DNA from 3 places in the Marinobacter salinus genome. Region 2 is predicted to be linked to each of the others. Evidence: predicted binding sites of a transcription regulator. Region 2 holds the regulator's gene; each other region holds the start of a gene.
What was found. Region 2 encodes LexA, which represses DNA repair genes until DNA is damaged. Its sites were predicted from a motif close to CTGTNTNNNNANACAG; they were not measured.

Region 1: a site for LexA is predicted at 2,637-2,652, ahead of recN (DNA repair protein RecN). Genes of this name have one in related genera too.
Region 3: a site for LexA is predicted at 1,796-1,811, ahead of recA (recombinase RecA). Genes of this name have one in related genera too.

The regions. Positions count from the first base shown of each region.
Region 1 covers NZ_CP017715.1:3,950,757-3,957,415, forward strand. Annotated here, with positions in the region: gene BKP64_RS18220 (outer membrane protein assembly factor BamE) at 1-256, opposite strand, end outside; gene fur (ferric iron uptake transcriptional regulator) at 379-789, shown strand; gene recN (DNA repair protein RecN) at 869-2,548, opposite strand; gene grpE (nucleotide exchange factor GrpE) at 2,837-3,433, shown strand; gene dnaK (molecular chaperone DnaK) at 3,525-5,450, shown strand; gene dnaJ (molecular chaperone DnaJ) at 5,528-6,655, shown strand.
Region 2 covers NZ_CP017715.1:587,485-594,143, reverse strand. Annotated here, with positions in the region: gene BKP64_RS02785 (DUF6586 family protein) at 1-358, shown strand, start outside; gene BKP64_RS02780 (hypothetical protein) at 406-666, shown strand; gene BKP64_RS02775 (cell division inhibitor SulA) at 717-1,199, opposite strand; gene lexA (transcriptional repressor LexA) at 1,241-1,852, opposite strand; gene BKP64_RS02765 (amidoligase family protein) at 2,062-3,063, shown strand; gene BKP64_RS02760 (gamma-glutamyl-gamma-aminobutyrate hydrolase family protein) at 3,056-3,775, shown strand; gene BKP64_RS02755 (SIMPL domain-containing protein) at 3,820-4,506, shown strand; gene BKP64_RS02750 (translocation/assembly module TamB domain-containing protein) at 4,509-6,659, opposite strand, start outside.
Region 3 covers NZ_CP017715.1:1,964,143-1,970,801, reverse strand. Annotated here, with positions in the region: gene BKP64_RS08970 (hypothetical protein) at 323-931, opposite strand; gene pncC (nicotinamide-nucleotide amidase) at 1,244-1,744, shown strand; gene recA (recombinase RecA) at 1,910-2,956, shown strand; gene BKP64_RS08955 (flavodoxin family protein) at 2,975-3,445, shown strand; gene BKP64_RS08950 (PilZ domain-containing protein) at 3,455-3,832, opposite strand; gene BKP64_RS08945 (Lon protease family protein) at 4,054-6,462, shown strand; gene fixJ (response regulator FixJ) at 6,502-6,659, shown strand, end outside.

The sequences.
Region 1 (6,659 bases), 760 kb from region 2:
GTTGTTCCTCAATGTCGCCACCACTGCGCTGGAAGGTGTACACGTAGTATTCCCGGGACAGGTCGACCGGGTTCAGCATCAGGGGTGTGCCCATGACGGCGTGTACCTGGCTGCGGGGCATGCCCTCGGTCAGTGCGGTCAGCTCTTCATCGGTCACGATGTTGCCTTGTTGGACGTTGATTTTGTAAACGCCTGGGAAAACGCAACCTGACATAATGAGAGTGAGAGTGAGAATGAGAGCTGTGAGCTTTTGCATCGCCGGGGGAAATCCTCTATCTTGAATTCGCCTGCCAGGGGCAGGTGTGACACGGTCAAACCGTTCAAAGGCGGCTTCATCATACCGGAAGCCGTGAGGCACACCAAAGAGTGAATAGTAACATGTCATCTGAAAACGCCGAATTACGTAAAGTCGGTCTGAAAGTTACTCTGCCGAGAGTGAAGATCTTCAATATTCTGGAGAACGCCGACGAACACCACCTGAGTGCAGAAGACGTTTACAAGAAGCTTCTGGAGCAGGGAGATGACGTGGGGCTGGCAACGGTCTATCGGGTTCTGACACAGTTTGAGGCGGCTGGCCTCGTGCTCCGTCATAATTTTGAAGGTGGCCACGCAGTCTTTGAAATGGCCGGGGACGATCACCATGATCATATGGTTTGTACCCAGACTGGCGAGGTTATTGAGTTCGTCGATGAGGTTATCGAGGAGCGTCAGAAAAAGATTGCTGCAGAGCATGGCTATGAGATTGTCGATCACAGCCTGATTCTCTACGTAAAACCCGCCAAGTCGTAAGCCGAAAAAAAAGGGCGGGTTTTTAGGCCCGCCCCAACAGCTCTCAGGATCGAGAGGGGTAGAGGTATCTTTGGGCAATTCAGTGGTGGGTTGCCTGTCCCTTGGAAAACATTTCTCTTGCATGGGCAATGGTATGCTCGGTCATATCCACTCCACCCAGCATTCTGGCCACTTCGCTGATTCTTCCCTGATCATCCAGTGTTTCTATTTTCGAGAACGTAGCATCGTGTTCGGTAAACTTGCTGACGAACAGGTGCTGGTTGCACTGGGCTGCCACCTGGGGCAGGTGCGTAACGCACAGGACCTGTCCGCTGTTGCCAAGACTGCGGAGCAGGCGGCCAACGACTTCGGCAGTGCCGCCGCCGATGCCCACATCCACCTCGTCGAAAACCAGAGTAGGTGTGGTTGACGTCTGGGCCACTACCACTTGAATCGCGAGGCTGATCCGGGATAGTTCGCCGCCGGAGGCGACTTTCGCCAGCGGGCGAGCCGGCTGGCCAAGGTTGGCGCTGACCAAAAACTCAATGTCCTGCTGGCCGTGGGGCGCAGGCTCGCCGTTGGCGTTACGGCTAAGGTGGGTGACAAACTGCACGGACGGCATGCTCAGTTGTGTCAGTTCTTCCGCAATGCGCTGATCCAGCTCGACCGCTGCCTGTTCGCGTGCTTCTGTAAGCTTGTCGGCCAGTTGGTCAAAGGATGCGCGCTGTTTTTCCAATTCTGCTTCCAGCTGTTCAAGGCTGCCCGCGCCGCCGTCCAGTTCGGCAAGTTCTGCACTTAGCCGCTGATGGAATTCCGGAAGCTCTTCCGGAGTGATTCGGTGTTTCCGTGCCATCTGGTATATCGCGCTAAGCCGCTCTTCCACTTCTGTCAGTCTTGCCGGGTCTGCCTCATAGTCCTCGACAAAACGGCGCAGGTTATCGCCCGCCTCGCTGATCTGGATCTGGGCTTCGGTCAGCATCTGAATGGTGTCTGCCAGCGCCGGCACATCGACCGGTAGCTGTTCAAGCTGTTGCAGCGCCTGGCGAACCAGGTCGGCGGCACTGGTTTCTTCTTCGGTGCAGAGCAGCGCAGCCTGGTGGCTGTTGTGCAGAACTGCGTCGGCCTGGCTCAGTTGTGCCTGTTCCTGCTCAAGTTGGTCCTGTTCGCCGTTTTCCAGTGACAGGCGGTCCAGCTCTTCCACCTGGTAGCGGAGCAGTTGCAGCTTGGCTTCGGTTTCGTCCGCATTCTGCTTTCGTTCTGTCAGGCGCTGGCGGGTCTGGTTCCAACCTTTCCAGGCTGTATGGGTGTCGGCGGCCAGGGTTTCAACGCCAGCATACTCGTCCAGCAGTTTGCGGTGGGTATCCTTGCGTAGCAGGGACTGGTGTTGGTGCTGGCTATGAATGTCCATCAGCAGGCCGCCCAGATCTTTCAGGTGCGCCAGGGGGCAGGGTTGACCATTGATATAGGCTCGTGAGCGCCCGTCCTTGCTGATGACACGGCGCAGGATACAGTCGCTGTCATCATCCAGTTCGTGGTTTTCAAGCCACTGCACTGCTTCCGGAATGCCAGACACTTCGAAGCTGGCGGTGATGTCTGCACGTTTGGCTCCATGACGCACGGCGCCCGCATCGGCGCGCCCGCCCATGGCCAGCCCAAGGGCGTCAAGAACAATGGATTTGCCGGCGCCGGTCTCTCCGGTCAGTGCTGTCATCCCTTTGCCGAACTGGAGCTCTACCCGTTCGGCGATGGCGTAATTGGAAACCGTGAGCTGTGTGAGCATGCAGATAACCTCCGCGTTCTTCGAGCCAGCGTCTTGGCGGGTTGCTCAAAATGAGCGATTGGCCAAACACTGTGATTTCATACAGTGACTGTGAATATATACAGGGTTTTTCCTGTTTGCAAATCCCGGGATGTGAATTTCTTCAGTATTGAGGTGTATAGCGGTTGAAACCTGACGGACGGGCCCCATATCCGTTCGGAAATACAGTTTTTCCGGCTCGCTGCGGCCGGGAGCCATGTTTAATCGGCCGGTATGAAGCTGGCCGCCGGATATTCAGCAGGAGTAGTCATGAGCACTGATGAAAACCGCAACGAACAGGTAGAGGAAGAGCTGAAGGAAGCGACCGAAGCTGCAGCTGAGGACGCTGAGGCTTCCGGTGCCGAAAACGAAGGCTCCGAGGTGGAAGTACTGAAGGCCCAGGTCCAGGAAGCCCAGGAGCAAATGTTGCGCTCCCAGGCCGAGATGCAGAATGTGCGCCGTCGAGCTGAGATCGACGTGGAAAAAGCTCACAAGTTTGCTCTCGAAAAGTTTGTCAAGGAGTTGTTGCCGGTGGCGGACAGCCTGGAAAAGGCGGTAGAAAGCACCGAGGCCAACGAGAATACTGGTGAGCTGGTTGCGTCGATTCGCGAAGGCGTGGAAATGACGCTCAATCTGTTCACTGCAAGTCTTAAGAAATTCAACGTTGAGCAGCTGAATCCGGTTGGTGAGCCGTTCGATCCGCAGCAGCACGAGGCCATGTCCATGGTGCCGGCGCCTGACGCAGAGCCGAACAGTGTTGTTGCTGTGGTGCAGAAAGGTTATCTCCTGAATGGTCGCGTAGTACGCCCGGCCATGGTCGTCGTCGCCAAAGCCGCAGACGCACCAAAAATTGATGAGCAGGCTTGAAAAGCCGATTAAAGCGCCAATATAGCCTGTAACTGGCCAAATCCGGAGCAAACTTCTCCGGGAAAGTATTCAGAAGAATTGGAGTGACTCAATGAGCAAGATTATTGGTATCGACCTGGGAACCACAAACTCCTGCGTTGCCATCATGGATGGTGACAAGGTGAAGGTTATTGAAAACGCCGAGGGTGATCGCACCACCCCGTCCATCATCGCGTACACCGATGATGGCGAAACTCTGGTTGGTCAATCTGCAAAGCGTCAGGCGGTTACCAACCCGCACAACACCTTGTATGCCATCAAGCGTCTGATCGGTCGTCGTTTCGAAGACGACGTGGTACAGAAAGACATCAAGATGGTCCCGTACAAAATCGCGAAAGCTGACAATGGTGATGCCTGGGTTGAGGTGAAGGGCGAGAAGATGGCTCCGCCTCAGGTTTCTGCTGAAGTCCTGAAGAAAATGAAGAAGACTGCAGAAGACTATCTGGGCGAGAAAGTAACCGAAGCCGTTATCACGGTTCCGGCTTACTTCAACGACAGTCAGCGTCAGGCCACCAAAGACGCTGGCAAGATTGCAGGTCTGGAAGTGAAGCGCATCATCAACGAGCCGACCGCGGCTGCCCTCGCTTATGGCCTGGACAAGAAGAGCGGCGATCGCACAGTAGCGGTTTATGACCTCGGTGGTGGTACCTTCGATCTGTCAATCATCGAGATTGCCGATGTCGACGGCGAGCACCAGTTCGAAGTGCTGGCAACCAACGGCGACACTTTCCTGGGCGGTGAAGACTTCGACCTGAAGATCATTGAGTTCCTGGCAGACCAGTTCAAGAAGGACAGCGGAATCGACCTGCGCGGCGACTCACTGGCGATGCAGCGTCTGAAAGAAGCGGGCGAAAAGGCGAAGATTGAACTGTCCAGCAGCCAGCAGACCGACGTGAACCTGCCTTACATTACGGCAGACGCCAGCGGTCCCAAGCACATGAACGTGAAGCTGACCCGCGCCAAGCTCGAGTCATTGGTGGAAGATCTGGTACAGCGCAGCCTTGAACCCTGTAAGGTTGCCCTGCAGGACGCAGGCATGAAAGCCAGTGAAGTCGACGAGGTTATTCTTGTCGGTGGTCAGACGCGTATGCCGCTGGTGCAGGAAAAGGTTAAAGAGTTCTTCGGCAAAGAAGCCCGTAAGGACGTTAACCCGGACGAAGCCGTGGCTATGGGTGCTGCTATCCAGGCGGCCGTTCTCTCTGGTGACGTGAAAGACGTGCTGTTGCTGGATGTTACTCCGCTGACCCTGGGTATCGAAACCATGGGTGGCGTGGCGACTCCTCTGATCGACAAGAACACCACGATCCCGACCAAGAAGTCGCAGACGTTCTCCACAGCTGATGACAACCAGACGGCGGTTACCATTCACGTGGTCCAGGGTGAGCGTAAGCAGGCTGCCCAGAACAAATCACTGGGCCGTTTTGATCTGGCCGATATTCCGCCGGCACAGCGCGGTGTTCCGCAGATCGAAGTTACTTTTGACATCGATGCCAACGGTATCCTGAACGTATCTGCGAAGGATAAGGCCACCGGCAAAGAGCAATCCATCGTGATCAAGGCGTCTTCCGGCTTGAACGATGACGAGATCGAGAAGATGGTGCGGGATGCCGAGGCGAATGCCGAGGAAGATCGCAAGTTCGAGGAGCTGGTTCAGGTTCGCAACCAGGGTGACGCGATGGTTCATGCCGTTCGCAAGACCCTGACCGAGGCTGGTGACAAGGTCAGTGAGAGCGAGAAAGAGTCTATTGAGGCCTCCATCAAGGAACTCGAAACAGCTCTGGAAGGATCGGACAAGGACGACATTGAAGCCAAGACCAAGAAGCTGACAGAAGTTTCTTCTGAGCTGGCTCAGAAGATGTACGCAGAAGAGGGCGCACAGGCCCAGCAGGCTGGCGGGCAGGAAGAGGCTCAGTCCCAGCAGGCTGACGACGCTGTCGACGCCGAGTTTGAAGAAGTCAAAGACGACGACAAGCGGTAATTCTGACGTACATCAGGTAGTTGGAAAACGCGGGGAGTTCCCCGCGTTTTCCGCGTTTAAAAACAGGGTTTTAAAGCATGGCCAAGCGCGATTATTACGAAATTCTCGGCATATCCCGGGATGCGGACGAGAAGGAAGTCAAGCGAGCTTACCGCAAGCTTGCGATGAAGTATCACCCCGACCGTAACCCGGACGACACTGACGCCGAGAACAAGTTCAAAGAGGCCAGCGAAGCCTACGAGATTCTGGCGGATGACTCCAAGCGGGCAGCCTATGACCAGTTCGGCCATGCCGGCGTTGACGGTCAGGCTGGTGGAGGATTCGGAGGTGGTGGCGGAAGCTTCTCCGACATCTTCGGTGACGTATTTGGTGACATCTTCGGCGGTGGAGGCGGTCGCGGCCGCAGCACTCGTGGTGCCGACCTGCGCTACACTCTTGAACTGGATCTCGAGGAAGCTGTAAAGGGCAAAAACGTCCAGATCCAGATTCCCGGCCACAGAGAGTGTGAGGTCTGTGATGGCAGTGGCGCCGAGAAAGGTTCTCGGCCGGAAGCCTGCGGAACCTGTAAGGGCATGGGCCAGGTGCGTATGCAGCAGGGTTTCTTTACTGTGCAGCAGGCGTGCCCGACATGTCGTGGTTCAGGTCAAATTATCAAGAATCCGTGTAAAGCCTGTCACGGCCAGGGCCGCGTTCAGGAAGAGAAAACGCTGTCCGTCAAAGTTCCGCCTGGCGTGGATACCGGAGACCGTATCCGTCTCTCTGGCGAAGGTGAAATGGGAGTTGATGGCGGCCCGCCCGGCGACCTTTATGTTCAGATCGCTGTCCGTGAGCACTCCATCTTCACCCGTGATGGCCGCAATCTCTATTGCGAAGTGCCGATCAGCATCGTTGATGCCACACTCGGAGGCGAGCTGGAAGTGCCGACCCTGGATGGCCGTGTAAAGCTTAAGATCCCCGAGGAAACCCAGACCGGTAAGCTGTTCCGCCTCCGTAACAAGGGCGTGAGCCCGGTACGCGGTGGCCCGGCCGGTGATCTGTTGTGCCGTGTAATCGTTGAAACGCCGGTGAACCTGACCAAGCGCCAGAAGGAGTTGCTGGGCGAATTCCAGGAAACGCTCGATGAAGGCGTCGGCAATCATCACGCTCCGCGGAAAACCTCCTGGTTTGAAGGTGTAAAAAGCTTCTTCGACGAAATGAAATTCTGACGGG
Region 2 (6,659 bases):
TGAGCTGCTTTTAAGATCACGAAAGTTACTGTTGATCATGATTGTCCGTCTCTATCAGGACCGGACAGGAGAGCCGGCTTCACTGAACGAGCTTGCATCCTTGGTCGGAGAAGACCCAAACGAGGTTGTTCGCTTGCGTGAACTGGAAAACCGCGCCAATAGCTGGTGGAACCATCTGGACCAGTTAGAGATGTCACAGAGCCGGCCGGCAGCAACCCGGAAAACCGTCAGCACCGAGAATATTATTGCAGTCTCTGCCGACACCGGACCAGACCGGTCCGCAGCTGCCCTGAAAGATACTCTGGGTGCACTGAAAAATTTTACCGATGATCTGGAAGAGCAACACAGTGAGTGGTAATGAACCACTCGAGCCAACCGGGTCTCACTAACTGAAAGGTTAACCGAATGTCACCATCGTTTTTTGAAATTGTACAGCTGAGTAACGGCGACTATGCATTGCGCCGCATTGATGATGACAGCGCGCCACTGGTGAAAGTTTCGTTTTCAGAAGAAGCCCGTGAAATGATGGAAGATCGGGATATGGCCGTTGCCAAGGCCATGATTGCAGCCGGCATAGAAGCGGTGGGCAATGTTTCCCACGACATTGACTGGGAAGACGACGAACTGGAAGCTGCCGACGCCCAGCCTTCCTATACTCTTCACTGACTTCCTCGGCCGCGATCCTTGGCGCCGCAGCTCGGCGGCGCCTCTTCGGCTTATCGCTGCCGAAGAATAACACCGTGGCTATTGCCTTTGGCAGACGCAAGCTGGAGCGCCTCAAAGGATGCACGCCGGAGCTTACGGGTCCACAGGACCACGGCATGACAGGTACCGGCACTCAACGCTCTTTCAGCGAGCTCCTGAGCGGGAAAATCGGCGGTAGACCGAAGCACCAGTAACTCGCCCGCAATAATACCGTGCATTTTCTGCCACTTGCTGACCAACGCCTGGGGTGGGTCAATCCACGCAAGCCAACGCTTCTCCTGATTCAACTGGGTGAGCATGGGGAGCAACAACTGAAAGTTTTCCACTTGCCCCTCTGGCAAGATTATTTCCGTAACGTTGCCGGTAACAGCCCCATCATCGGCCTTGCCCCTGCGCCGGGCACGGATGGCAGAACGCCGCTCCGGGACAGGCACCGAATATGCCAAAGCACCTTGCTGATACGCCAGATTATGATTGAGACTCAGTTGTTCCATGATTCACCCGCTTTCCAACTTGCCGTAGCGACCCGATGTGATCAGTGAAGATCAGACCGACGGATCACACCCACGCCTAAACCTTCGATAAACAATTGCTGCTCCGTGAGATCGACCTCAATAGGGTCAAATTCCTCATTCTCGGCTATCAGGAAGACCTTCGAGCCCTCCTTGCGGAAGCGTTTCACCGTGACTTCCTCTTCCCCGACTCTCGCAACAACGACCTGACCGTTATGAACGTCCTGAGTGCGATGAACAGCAAGCAAATCCCCGTCCAGAATGCCGATATCCTTCATACTCATACCGCGCACGCGGAGTAGATAATCGGCGGACGGCGAGAAAAAGTCTGGCTGTAAGGAGACATGGTCTTCAATGTGTTCCTGGGCGAGAATGGGGCTACCTGCCGCCACCTGACCAATCACCGGCAATCCCGGGTCTTGCTCAGCCTCCGGCAGACGAATTCCACGACTGGCACCGGGTACCATCTCAATAGCGCCTTTGCGTGCCAGTGCACGAAGGTGCTCTTCGGCCGCGTTGGCTGAACGAAACCCGAGCTCTGCGGCAATTTCCGCACGCGTGGGTGGATAGCCTGTCTCATCCAAATACCGCCGGATTATTTCAAGCACCTGGGATTGTCTTGCTGTCAGCTTCATCGAGCTACTCCATTACCTGGATAATCGGGCGTTCGGACAGATTTTACTGGCGTTCCGGCCCCTGTTTTTTTATACAGTGAATTTACTATATACAGTGTTTTATCCAGTGTAAAGCCGATGCTCGTTCTTTCTGAAGACTCAGTAACAATGGCGCTCAAAACGAATGTGTTATGGTGAAAACACTTTTACTCGATGTTTCAGGGAGTTCCATGACGCAAGCCAGCAGCTGCAAAATGCCGGATGTTCTGAAAACCCAACAGGGCCAGGATCGCCGTGTCGGTGTGGAGATTGAGTTATCCGGGATGAGTTATGACGCCCTGGTGAGTCGAGTCTCCGGTTTTTTTGGCGCAAAGCCAAGACTGGTTTCCCGTTACGTCACTGAGATAGACACCGCCTTTGGCACCTTTACCATTGAGCTCGATTCAGATCCGATCAAGGAACTCGACCTGGCCGATGATCGCCTGCCGGATTCGATCCGGGATATTGGGGGGCAGGCGATGGAAGTTATTGATGCGGCGGCCGAGCGCATCGTTCCATTGGAGATCATCAGCCCACCATTAGCATTCTCCCAGGTCCATGAAATGGAACGGCTGGTGGAAGAGCTGCGGTTGGGGGGTGCGCTGGGTAGTCGTGAGGCCATCTACTATGCCTTCGGGCTCCAGCTTAATCCCGAACTGCCAGACTTGGCGCCATCAACAGTGGTTCGTTACCTTCAAGCCTTTGCCGCGCTTTATGAGTGGCTTAAGGCACGCCATCAGTTGGACATCAGCCGCAAGTTCACTACTTATATCGAGCCGTGGCACACGCGATATACAGACCGGCTGATGGAGGACGACTATGCACCGGACCAAACGCAGCTGATGCGGGATTATCTGGAGTTCAATCCCACCCGCAACCGGGCTCTTGATCTTCTGCCGCTGTTTGCCTACCTCAATGCGTCATTGCTAGGCGACTACGTTCAAGACCCCCGGATCAAGAGCCGCCCTACCCTGCATTACCGTTTGCCGGACTGCGATATTGATAACGCATCCTGGCGCTTTTCCAGTGTCTGGAACGACTGGGTGGTGCTCGAACAAATAGCCTCCAACGCCCCCGAGCTGGAAGAGCTTCGCGCCCTATACCGGGAACGGCGTAAACTCAGTATTCACAACCTGACACACAGCTGGCAGGAAACCGTCAGCCAATGGCTGCATAGTAAAGGGTATGTCTGACCAGAACCGCCCCCGGGAGGAGTTGCCCGGGCTGACGATCGGCATCAGCGGACCGGTAAGAAAAGGCACGGCGCATCGGTTAATCAGCCTCGGGCTGCGGCTGCATGGTGCTCGCACCCATTACATCCGGCCCGGTTCCCGGACCGACGTGTCGCTGCTGGACGGCCTTGTACTGTCCGGGGGAACTCACGTGCACCCTGAACGTTACGGACAACAACCTCAGGTTACCGCCCGCTATGACCGACAAAGGGATGCCACGGACTACCGGCTTCTTGAGCAGGCTGAGCAAATTGGCATACCAGTGCTTGGCATCTGCCGTGGGGCACAGCTGATTAACATATTCCACGGAGGGTCATTGTGCCAGAACGTTACACCACTGAGAGTGAATACCCGCCACCGACCGCTGCTCTTGCCCATGCAAACAGTCAGGCTGGTAACCACCAGCAGACTTGGCCAGCTGATGCAGTCACCCTCAATCGGCGCCAACCGGATTCACAGCCAGGCGATAAAACGCCTCGGGCGCGATCTCAGGGTTGTTGCGGTGGACAACGACCTGTTCGTGCAGGGCATCGAGAACACTCATGGGCAATGGCTGTTGGGTGTTCAGTGGCACCCGGAATACCTGCTATATCATGGAGGGCACCGGAGAATCTTCAGAGAGTTCGTTCAGGCGGCGATGGCATTCAAACTGTCCCGTCTTGAACCGGCTTAAGCGATAACTGATACCAACACCAGCTATTAGGGAGGACACTATTTATGAAGGGAAGGAATCGCGCGACCAGACTGTTTTTAGCTTGCGCCCTGTTGATGCCCGGGGTCGCGCTCTCCGGAGAAGTCAGCCTGAGCGGACAGGGCAGTGTCAGCTTCACGCCGGACAGTGCCCGCCTGCAGTTCACCGCCAATGCGGAGCATGATCTGCCCCAGTCGGCAACTGAAGAGGTAACATCGTTGATGAGTCAGTGGCGCGACGCCATTGAGAATTACCAGGGCGAACTGAAAGACTACACGGATGCCAACGTCAATCTATACAGCCGCGTGCTTCCTGGACATGAGCGTGGCGAGGAACCCCGAAAGCGGGCTGTGGCATCACAGACAGTCAGCTTCCGGATCACCGATCTGTCCCTGTTGAATCCGTTACTTGAAGAAGCACAGACCCTGGGCCTGGATTATCATCTTGGCCCCAATCAGTTTTTTCACTCTGACGAGCCCCGCCTTGAACGGGAAGCACTGGCGAAAGCGATCGCTGACGCGAAAGCAAAGTGTGAGTTTGTTGCCAGCCAGCTTGAGCAAACCTGCGGCGAGGTGATTAGCATCAACGTGAATGGCGGCTTCCGGCCTGCACCAATGATGAGGGCGGAAGCAAAAGGCGCAGACGATACCGTTTCAAGCATTGGCGAACGGCAGATTCAGGCGACGGTCAATGCGACTTTCGAGCTCGACTGACGTCAGAAATCCCGGGTATAAAAGATATCCAGCGAAGCGGCCAGGCCACTGGCCGCTTCCAGATAAAAATACCGTCCCAGATCATAACGCAAAGCCACAGTCGTAATCGGCTCAAAAATACCTACCCCATAACGCACGCTCAGCTCGTCCGTCAGATAGCCACTGGCAACAACCGACGTTTGCTCGCCAGATCCCTCCGCTTCAAGAGTCAGATTACGAATCCCGAACTCCTCACCGATCTGGCCGGTCACCTTATTGGCCTGTGTCAGACCCAACGACAGGGCCGCCCGCCCCATCTGCCCCTCTTCTCCCCGACTCTGCGCAGGCCGCCCCAGAATCACATAGGACAGTGCATCCGTCTGGGACATGTCCGGATTCGCAAAGACTTCTGTGGTCGGAGATTGCACCGGTCCACTCAGACGGATACCAGCCACCACCGAACCAACGGTCCGGATGGCCTCAATGTCCAGATAGGGCTGAGTCAAATTGCCCACGAACAGAATTCGCGCCCGACGCAGCTCCAGCTCCTGCCCATAGGCATCGTACTGGCCATTGACCAGCTGGAGCGTGCCTCGGGTGTCCATGTCGTTGCCGATCCTCAGTGTGCCTTCCAGATCGCCCTGCACGCCAAACGCAGAAAAAGTGACCTGATCTTCGCCTACAACCACGGTCACATCCATCGTCAGCGACCGAATCGCCGGCTCTTCCTTCTCGACACCGACGATGACCTCATCTTCAGAAACTGATACGGCCTGATCTGGCAGACCCTTGATTTCGATACTGCCCCGGGGCACGGCAACCTGCCCCGTAACACTCAGATCACCCTGCCCGAAGGCGAGAGTTATATCAGGTTCCACTTCGAGACGCGCATAAGGCTCCAGACTGAAAGGTACCCGCTTACCTCTGATCGTTAACTCACCTTCCGGCGCGCCCGTCCAGTCTACTGTGCCATCCACCGTCGTTTCACTTCGGGCATTACTCCTGACCCTGCCACTGATATCGGCAGAATAACCGTTAAGCTTCAGGCTGAGCATCACTTCATCCAGTGGCACAGGAATCCGTTGATCAACCACGCGACCGTTGACCAACGTTAGCTCACCACTGACAGCCGGCTTCATCAGAGGCCCCGAGAGCCTCCCCTGGCCATTAACCTTGCCGGACACCTGCTCAATGCCGGTAAAAATGCCAAGCAAGGCAATATCCAGACCCTGAAGATCGAATTGACCTTTGACCGCTCTCTCCGGAGAAGCCGGATCCACGGTCATATCCACTGACAGGTCCCCCAGCTCCGGCCCTGAAAAGCGAAGGCCCAGCTCAGCGTTTTCTGGCTGCAAATTCAGTGCGGTGGTGAAGGTTTCGTAGTGCAAGGACTCCCACTCGTCATCCAGAAGAACCCGGAACTCGCCCTTGCCCGCGTCCATCCGGATCTGTCCTTTGGGACCGTCAGCAGCCATGGCAATGTCAATACTTCCGTTTAGCTGAGCCCGCCAGCGCAATGCCTCCGGCATCAGCGGATCAAGGGCTGCTGCCGGAAAATTATTGAGGCGATACGCAAGCCTGGGGGTTGGCAACAGAACCTGATCTCCGGCACAAAGCGAACTTTCCTGCCAGCCCCAGCAATGGGAACCAAAGGTCAGCTCTCCGTCAGCCCCGTAAACCAGTCGTGCGGGCGCCTGAAGCTGCCAGCTCTGCTCCTGCCCCGGTATTTCGACCAGGCCACTGGTCAGGGCGCCTTCCCAGGCTGTCCATGATTCGCCAAAACCACCGTCAAGCACGAGCTTCAGGTCCGCATCCGAGTGGTTCGCCGTCAGCGTAAGCCGGTGATCAGCCCGGGTTCCGGTCGTATCCACAACAACGGTTTCCAGGCGCTGACCAGCGGCCTCTATGCCAGTAGCCTCAATGTTACTTTCGAGCCTGAAGCCTTGCTGCAAAACCGCGTTCAGATTCAGATTGCCAATCGTTACCGTGTCCTGCCAGGCAAGTTCCTGCGCACTGAGGGCAAGATCTCCCTGAGGTTCATCGCGTGTACCGGAAACATTGAGCGTTACATTCACTTGGCCGCCCAAGCCTGTCAGCAACTCATCCGGAGCCGGCAACGCCAGCATGAGGTTTCCCTCAATCATTTCTCCCCAGGTGCCGCTACCTTTGAGGAC
Region 3 (6,659 bases), 1.4 Mb from region 2:
ACGATGCGCGTTGGTCCAGGCTCGTAAATTATGGAAATCAACATGTTTATATTAGTGTCGGTGCTATAGAGTTTGGTACCGATCACAATAGTGGCAATTGTCATCGAAAAAGAATAGATCGGAGAACTGGTGTGTATACTGCTCATGCAGATTACGGTTCAGTAAAGAAATATAAAGGATCATGTGAACCCTACAGCGAGCTGACATTGGCTACCCCAAGTTCTAAAAAGTAGTATTTAACTCTGATCTGGCAGGGCTAACGCTGGCGCTGTCCCCTTGTGATTCCGCTTCTGAATAACGGCAATGAGCGGCACCCGCATCCTCATGGTTGCTGGGGCGGTTCATTATCGCTGTCTTTGCCGTTGTTGGATCTTGGGTTATCGAAGTCGAAATCTTCCGATGGTGTGACGCAAAGAAGGCTCTCGGTTTCAGCCCAAGGGGTAGCATCGGGAATGGGGGCGGGGATGGTTTTGACTGAAACAAGGTGACCCTGTTCAAAGGTCAGTTCCAGATGGTCAGGCTGTTTTTGCGTGGGTTCACTGCCCAGGGTTATGGCGCCGGTGTAATCGAGGGCGAGATTGATATTCTGGTAATGCCAGTATCCCATTCCTGCATTGGTGGGTTCCACACCATTGAGCGGGGGTAAAACGTAGTCGCCGATGATGTCGTCGAGGGTCGGTTCCAGTTGGTCTGTTCCCTCAAAGGGTGATCGTTTTTTTGTTGCAGGGATATGGCCGACCGTCAGGTAGTCCAGGTACAGACGCCTATCGTGGACGACAAAATGCGCGACAAAGCCCGCCCAATTGGAGGAATCAGCATCGTCGGGGCGAATGTCGTGGTCCCAGGGTGAAAAAAAACCGCGTTCTGCCCTGAGCAGAATGTAGCCCTCTCCCTCAAAGTGCACGTATTCTGTTGGCACCTGATCTGTCATGATTCGCCAAGCCTCCGTTTCAACTACTAGCCGTCAGACCTCTTCTTGCGGCGTATCCGCGTTGAGGTAGTCACAATAATATGTATCGGCATTTTGGGTGAGGTGCCCGCAAAAGATGCCCGTATTTTAACTTTGGTAATTATAACGGACATTTATTGACTCTGTACCGTATCTGACCTTCCCCCACTTGTGATCGCTCATTGAGGTAGCTTTAATAAGGGCTACCGACATGTGGGTGTCCGGGGTATTGGTTGTAAACAGAGGTGGGGGTTGTAAGAAAATAACATCGCGGATGAAACGAGGGAGATGCTGATGGCTGTTACCGATGAGCAACTCGCGGATGCGGGGAATCATCTCGGTCAAGTAATGGGTCGGCGGGGGTGCACGATCATCACGGCTGAGAGTTGTACCGGCGGCTGGGTTGCCAAGGTGCTGACCGACCGGGCCGGTTCCTCAGCCTATGTTCTTGGTGGTCTGGTTACCTACAGCAATGACGCCAAGCAGGCACTTCTTGGAGTAACCGGTAAGTCTTTGGACGAGCACGGCGCCGTCAGCGAACCGGTGGTGCGGGAAATGGTCGCTGGCGCCCTTGCAGCCACTGGTGCGGATATTGCCGTTGCTGTTAGTGGCGTGGCCGGCCCTGGAGGGGGCAGCGAGGAGAAGCCTGTGGGCACCGTCTGGTTCGCTTGGGGCAGTAGTCCGGCCAGCACGGTGGCCGTGGTCAAACACTTCGAGGGCGACCGGGACCAGGTCAGACGGCAGGCCGTACTCTTTGCCCTTCAGGGGGTTGACGGGTTTATAAATGAACTCTGACAGCTTTCATATCAAGAGGGGTTGGTCTCTTTTGCCGGTTATGTTTTAATACTGTTCAAATATACAGGGAATTTGCTGTATCTGCTGTACAAGTTCCCGATTCATTATTCCGCGACCGGTCCCGAGTGAGAGCCGGCCGCTACGGCGACAGAGGGTTTTGCACTGATGGAAGACAACCGCAAGAAAGCATTGAACGCAGCACTGGGCCAGATCGAGCGCCAATTTGGTAAAGGCGCGGTGATGAAGATGGGCGACCAGCCCCGTGAAGCCATTCCTGCGGTCTCCACGGGTTCACTCGGACTGGATGTTGCCCTTGGTATTGGCGGCCTGCCTTACGGTCGTATCTGTGAGATCTACGGTCCGGAAAGTTCCGGTAAAACCACGTTGACCCTGCAAGTGATTGCGGAAGCGCAAAAGAAGGGCAAGACGTGTGCTTTCGTTGATGCCGAGCACGCCCTCGATCCTGTTTATGCCGAGAAGCTGGGGGTAAACGTGGATGAGCTGCTGGTGTCCCAGCCGGATACTGGTGAACAGGCGCTGGAAATCTGCGATATGCTGGTTCGTTCCAACGCGGTGGACGTGATCATCGTCGACTCCGTTGCGGCCCTGACACCGAAAGCGGAAATCGAAGGCGAAATGGGCGATAGCCACGTTGGGCTTCAGGCACGACTGATGTCCCAGGCGCTGCGTAAACTGACCGGTAACGTAAAGCATGCCAACTGTTTGTTGATCTTCATTAACCAGATCCGGATGAAAATTGGTGTTATGTTCGGCTCGCCCGAAACCACAACTGGCGGTAACGCCCTGAAGTTTTACTCCTCTGTTCGTTTGGACATCCGCCGCATTGGCGCGGTAAAAGACGGCGATGAAGTTGTAGGTAACGAAACCCGGGTGAAAGTGGTCAAGAACAAGGTGTCTCCGCCGTTCAAGCAGGCTGAGTTCCAGATCATGTACGGCAAGGGTATCTATCACATGGCCGAAGTTCTGGATATGGGAGTGAAAGAAGGCTTCGTGGACAAATCCGGTGCCTGGTATGCCTATAACGGCGACAAAATTGGCCAGGGCAAGGCGAATGCCTGCAAATTCCTGGAAGAGAACATGGATATGGCGACCGAAATTGAAGCCAAAGTTCGCGACAAGTTAATGCCAAAGCCGGTGCCAAAAGAAAAAGTCGAAGAGGCCCCGGCAGAAGCTAACGGTGAATTGCTTTAAGTAACATCGGAGGGCGTTATGGATAACAAAAAGCGACTGCTGATTGTAGCTCATGCGCCATCTCCGAATACCCTCAAGCTTAGGCATGCAGTAGCAGAGGGAGCCGTTCACGAAGATATCGAGAATGTTGAAGTGACCGTTATAGCGCCCCTGGATGCCGGTCCTGATGACATCCTCGGCTGTGACGCAGTCATCCTTGGGACTACCGAAAATCTTGGCTATATGAGTGGTGCTCTCAAGGATTTCTTCGACCGAAGCTATTACCCCTGCCTTGAAAAGACCCAGGGCCTTCCCTTCGCTTATTACATCCGGGCCGGCCATGATGGTACTGGTACCCAGAGAGCCATCGAGAGCATTACCACAGGCCTTCGCTGGAAGCGGGTTCAGGAGCCGCTTGTTTGTCGGGGTGATTATCGCGATGAATTCGAGGCGCAGTGCCGGGAGTTGGGAATGTACGTAGCGGCCAGTCTGGATGCCGGCCTGATTTAGTCTCCGGCGTTAGCTGGCAAACCGGTTGTAAAAACCTTCAATGCGCGAAAGAGCGTTGTCTGCGGCTTTGGAATACCCCTTCTTGTCCCGACAATAACTGAACTGAACGCTCACCCGGTACCCGGTCTGAAAGGGCTGGCATTCCACAACGCGCGCGCACACCCGTGACTCATTGATGTACTTGCCTTCAAAGTCCATGTGCAGGCGAATGCCGGGCTCCATCGGGCGTGGACAGAGTACGGCCATGCCATAGCGGTTCAGGTCGAGGCAGGTGACCGGCATTGGGTTTCTGTTGCGGCTGAAAAAGCCGCGTTCACGTAGCAGAACCTTCAGGCAAGAGGCCGGGTAGCGATCCTTGATTCTGCGATCTGCTGAATCACTCGTCATACGTTGGCATCCATCGGGTGTCTTGTCTTTGTTGTGGACCGGGATGTGAAGTCTAGTTCCGGAACATCTGTCTGAAAAATGACCGAGGGACGTTTTGTGAACTGGGTAACAATTTCCCCGGGCTCTGAACTGTCTTGAGAAATCTTTGGCCTGCACGCGACAGGGGCGGCCGCAGAATCTACAATGAGCGGCCAATGATACAACCGTTACAGGACCCAACCTTGAAGTCACTGTCTCTGCACCAGCTCTACAAAGCCTGTGTTCTAAAAGATTTGCCATTCAAAACCACCCGACAACTGGAGCCTCTGTCCGAAATTGTCGGCCAGAACCGCGCCCAGGAAGCGGTGCGTTTTGCGCTGGCTATGCCCCATGGCGGCTACAACGTATACGCGGTGGGCCGTAACGGGCTGGGTAAGCGCACCATGATGCTGCGCTATCTGGAGCACCATGTGGACACCGAGCAGCAGAGCCATGACTGGTGCTATGTGGCGAACTTCGAAGAGCCGCGGGTGCCGAAGTTGTTGCAGCTGCCTGCAGGCAAGGGGACTCAGCTCAAGCAGGATATGGAAAAGCTGATGAGTCGCCTGGTGAAGGTGATTCCCCAGACGTTTGACAGTGACAGCTTTCTGGAGCGTTCCGAACAGCTCAAGAACGAGTACGGCAAGATGCAGGAAGACGAGCTGGAAAAAGTGGCTGCCCAGGCCCGGCGGAAAAAGGTAAGTCTGAACATTACCACGCCAGGCGGCTATCGACTGGTGGCGATGAATGGTGACGAGCCCCACACCGCAGAGTCCTTTCAGGCGTTGACCCAGGAGCAGCGTGATAAATTTGAAGACTCCATCGACAAACTTGAGAAAAAGCTTCGCCAGGCACTTCGCAAGTTGGCCGACTGGGAACAGGAGTACGCCGACAAGCAGCAGGCCCTGAATGAGGAAACGCTGGAGGGTATCTCCGGGCACCAGATTGAGGAACTTGAGCAAAAATACATGGATCTTCCGGACGTTGTAGCATTTTTTGAAGCTGTACGGGTAGATCTGGCTGAAAATCTCGATATCTTCCTTGAAGACAATGAAGAGCAGGCGGCCATTGCCTATGCGTCGCTGGATAAGAAGATGCCGCGACGTTATCTGGTTAACCTCCTGGTGCACCAGAAAACCAACGAAGTCCCCATGGTGGTGGAGGACAATCCGACCTACCACAACCTTTTTGGTTACGTTGAAAGCGTCACTTTCAAAGGTACCGTGTTCACGGATTTCTCGTTGATTCGTCCGGGTAGCCTGCACAAGGCCAATGGCGGTTACCTGTTGATGGATGCCATTAAGGTGCTTGAGCAACCCTTTGTGTGGGACGGTCTCAAGCGGGCATTACGTTCGAAATCGATCCAGATTAATTCGCTGGAACGTGAACTGACCCTTTCCGGGACCATATCCATCGAACCGGAAGCGGTGCCACTGGACGTAAAGATTGTTCTTTTTGGTGATCGTGAAACCTGGATGCTGTTACAGGAATACGATTCAGAGTTTGCGGAACTGTTCCGTGTAACCGCGGATTTCGAGAACGAAATGTACCGCTCTGATGACAGCCAGCTGCTTTACGCCAAATTTATCGCCAGTCTGGTGAGCGAGAAAAAACTGTTGCACTGCTCCAATAAGGCCGTGGCCAGGGTTATCGAGCACAGTGCCCGTATGGCCGAACACCAGAATCGACTGTCCCTCCATGCCGCCGATATTGCCAATCTGCTGAGGGAATCTGATTTCTGGGCCCGCCAGGCCGGGGCAAAACTGATTCAGGATATTCATGTGGAGCGCGCTCTGGAGAGCGCGAAGTACCGGAGCAGTCGTATTCGCGACCAGTTCTATGATTCCATCCGGGACGGTTCAACGCTCGTATCTACCAGTGGTACCTGTGTCGGACAGGTTAATGCCTTGTCAGTCCTCTCGACCGGAGGCTTTGAGTTTGGTCTGTCCAATCGCGTCACGGCAACCTGCTACTATGGAGATGGGGCCGTGATGGATATTGAGCGGGATGTAAAGCTGGGCGGTAACATTCATTCCAAAGGGGTGATGATTCTGAGTTCATGGCTGGCTTCTCACTTTGCGGTTAATGATCCCATGCATCTTTCTGCCAGTCTCACCTTCGAGCAGAACTATGGAGAAGTGGATGGCGACAGTGCCTCTCTTGCAGAGCTTTGTGCGCTGATTTCATCCTTGTCTGACGTGCCCGTGCGCCAGGATCTTGCCATCACTGGCTCAGTCAACCAGTTCGGAGAAGTGCAGCCTATTGGCGGCGTAAATGAAAAGGTGGAAGGGTTTTTTGCCACCTGCCAACTGAAAGGCGGCCTCACCGGAACCCAGGGCGTGATAGTTCCTGGCACCAATGTTCAGAACCTGATGCTGGACAGTGAGCTGGTAAACGCAGTGCGGGAAGGACGATTTTCTGTGTATGCTGTTACCCATCTGGAAGAGGCCGTTACGCTGTTGCTTGGCAAGCCTGCGGGCAAGGCGGACGAGAAAGGCAGGTACCCGAAACAGAGTGTTTTTGGCATTATCCAGCAGAGGCTCGAGAAAATGCGTGAGCACGAACACCAGGAGCATGCCCGGGATGCCAATAAAGACCCGTCAATTCATTGACCGGGCTCCATAAGAAAACGGACAGGAGAGAATACATCCATGACTGATATCCAGCAGACCGTGTATGTGGTAGAGGACGATGAAGCGGTTCGTGATTCACTGGAGTTGTTGCTGAAGTCGGACAGCAAGCCGGTGCAGACGTATGAGAACGCGACTGCTTTTCTCAAGGATTACTCTGACAAGATGGCTGGTTGTAT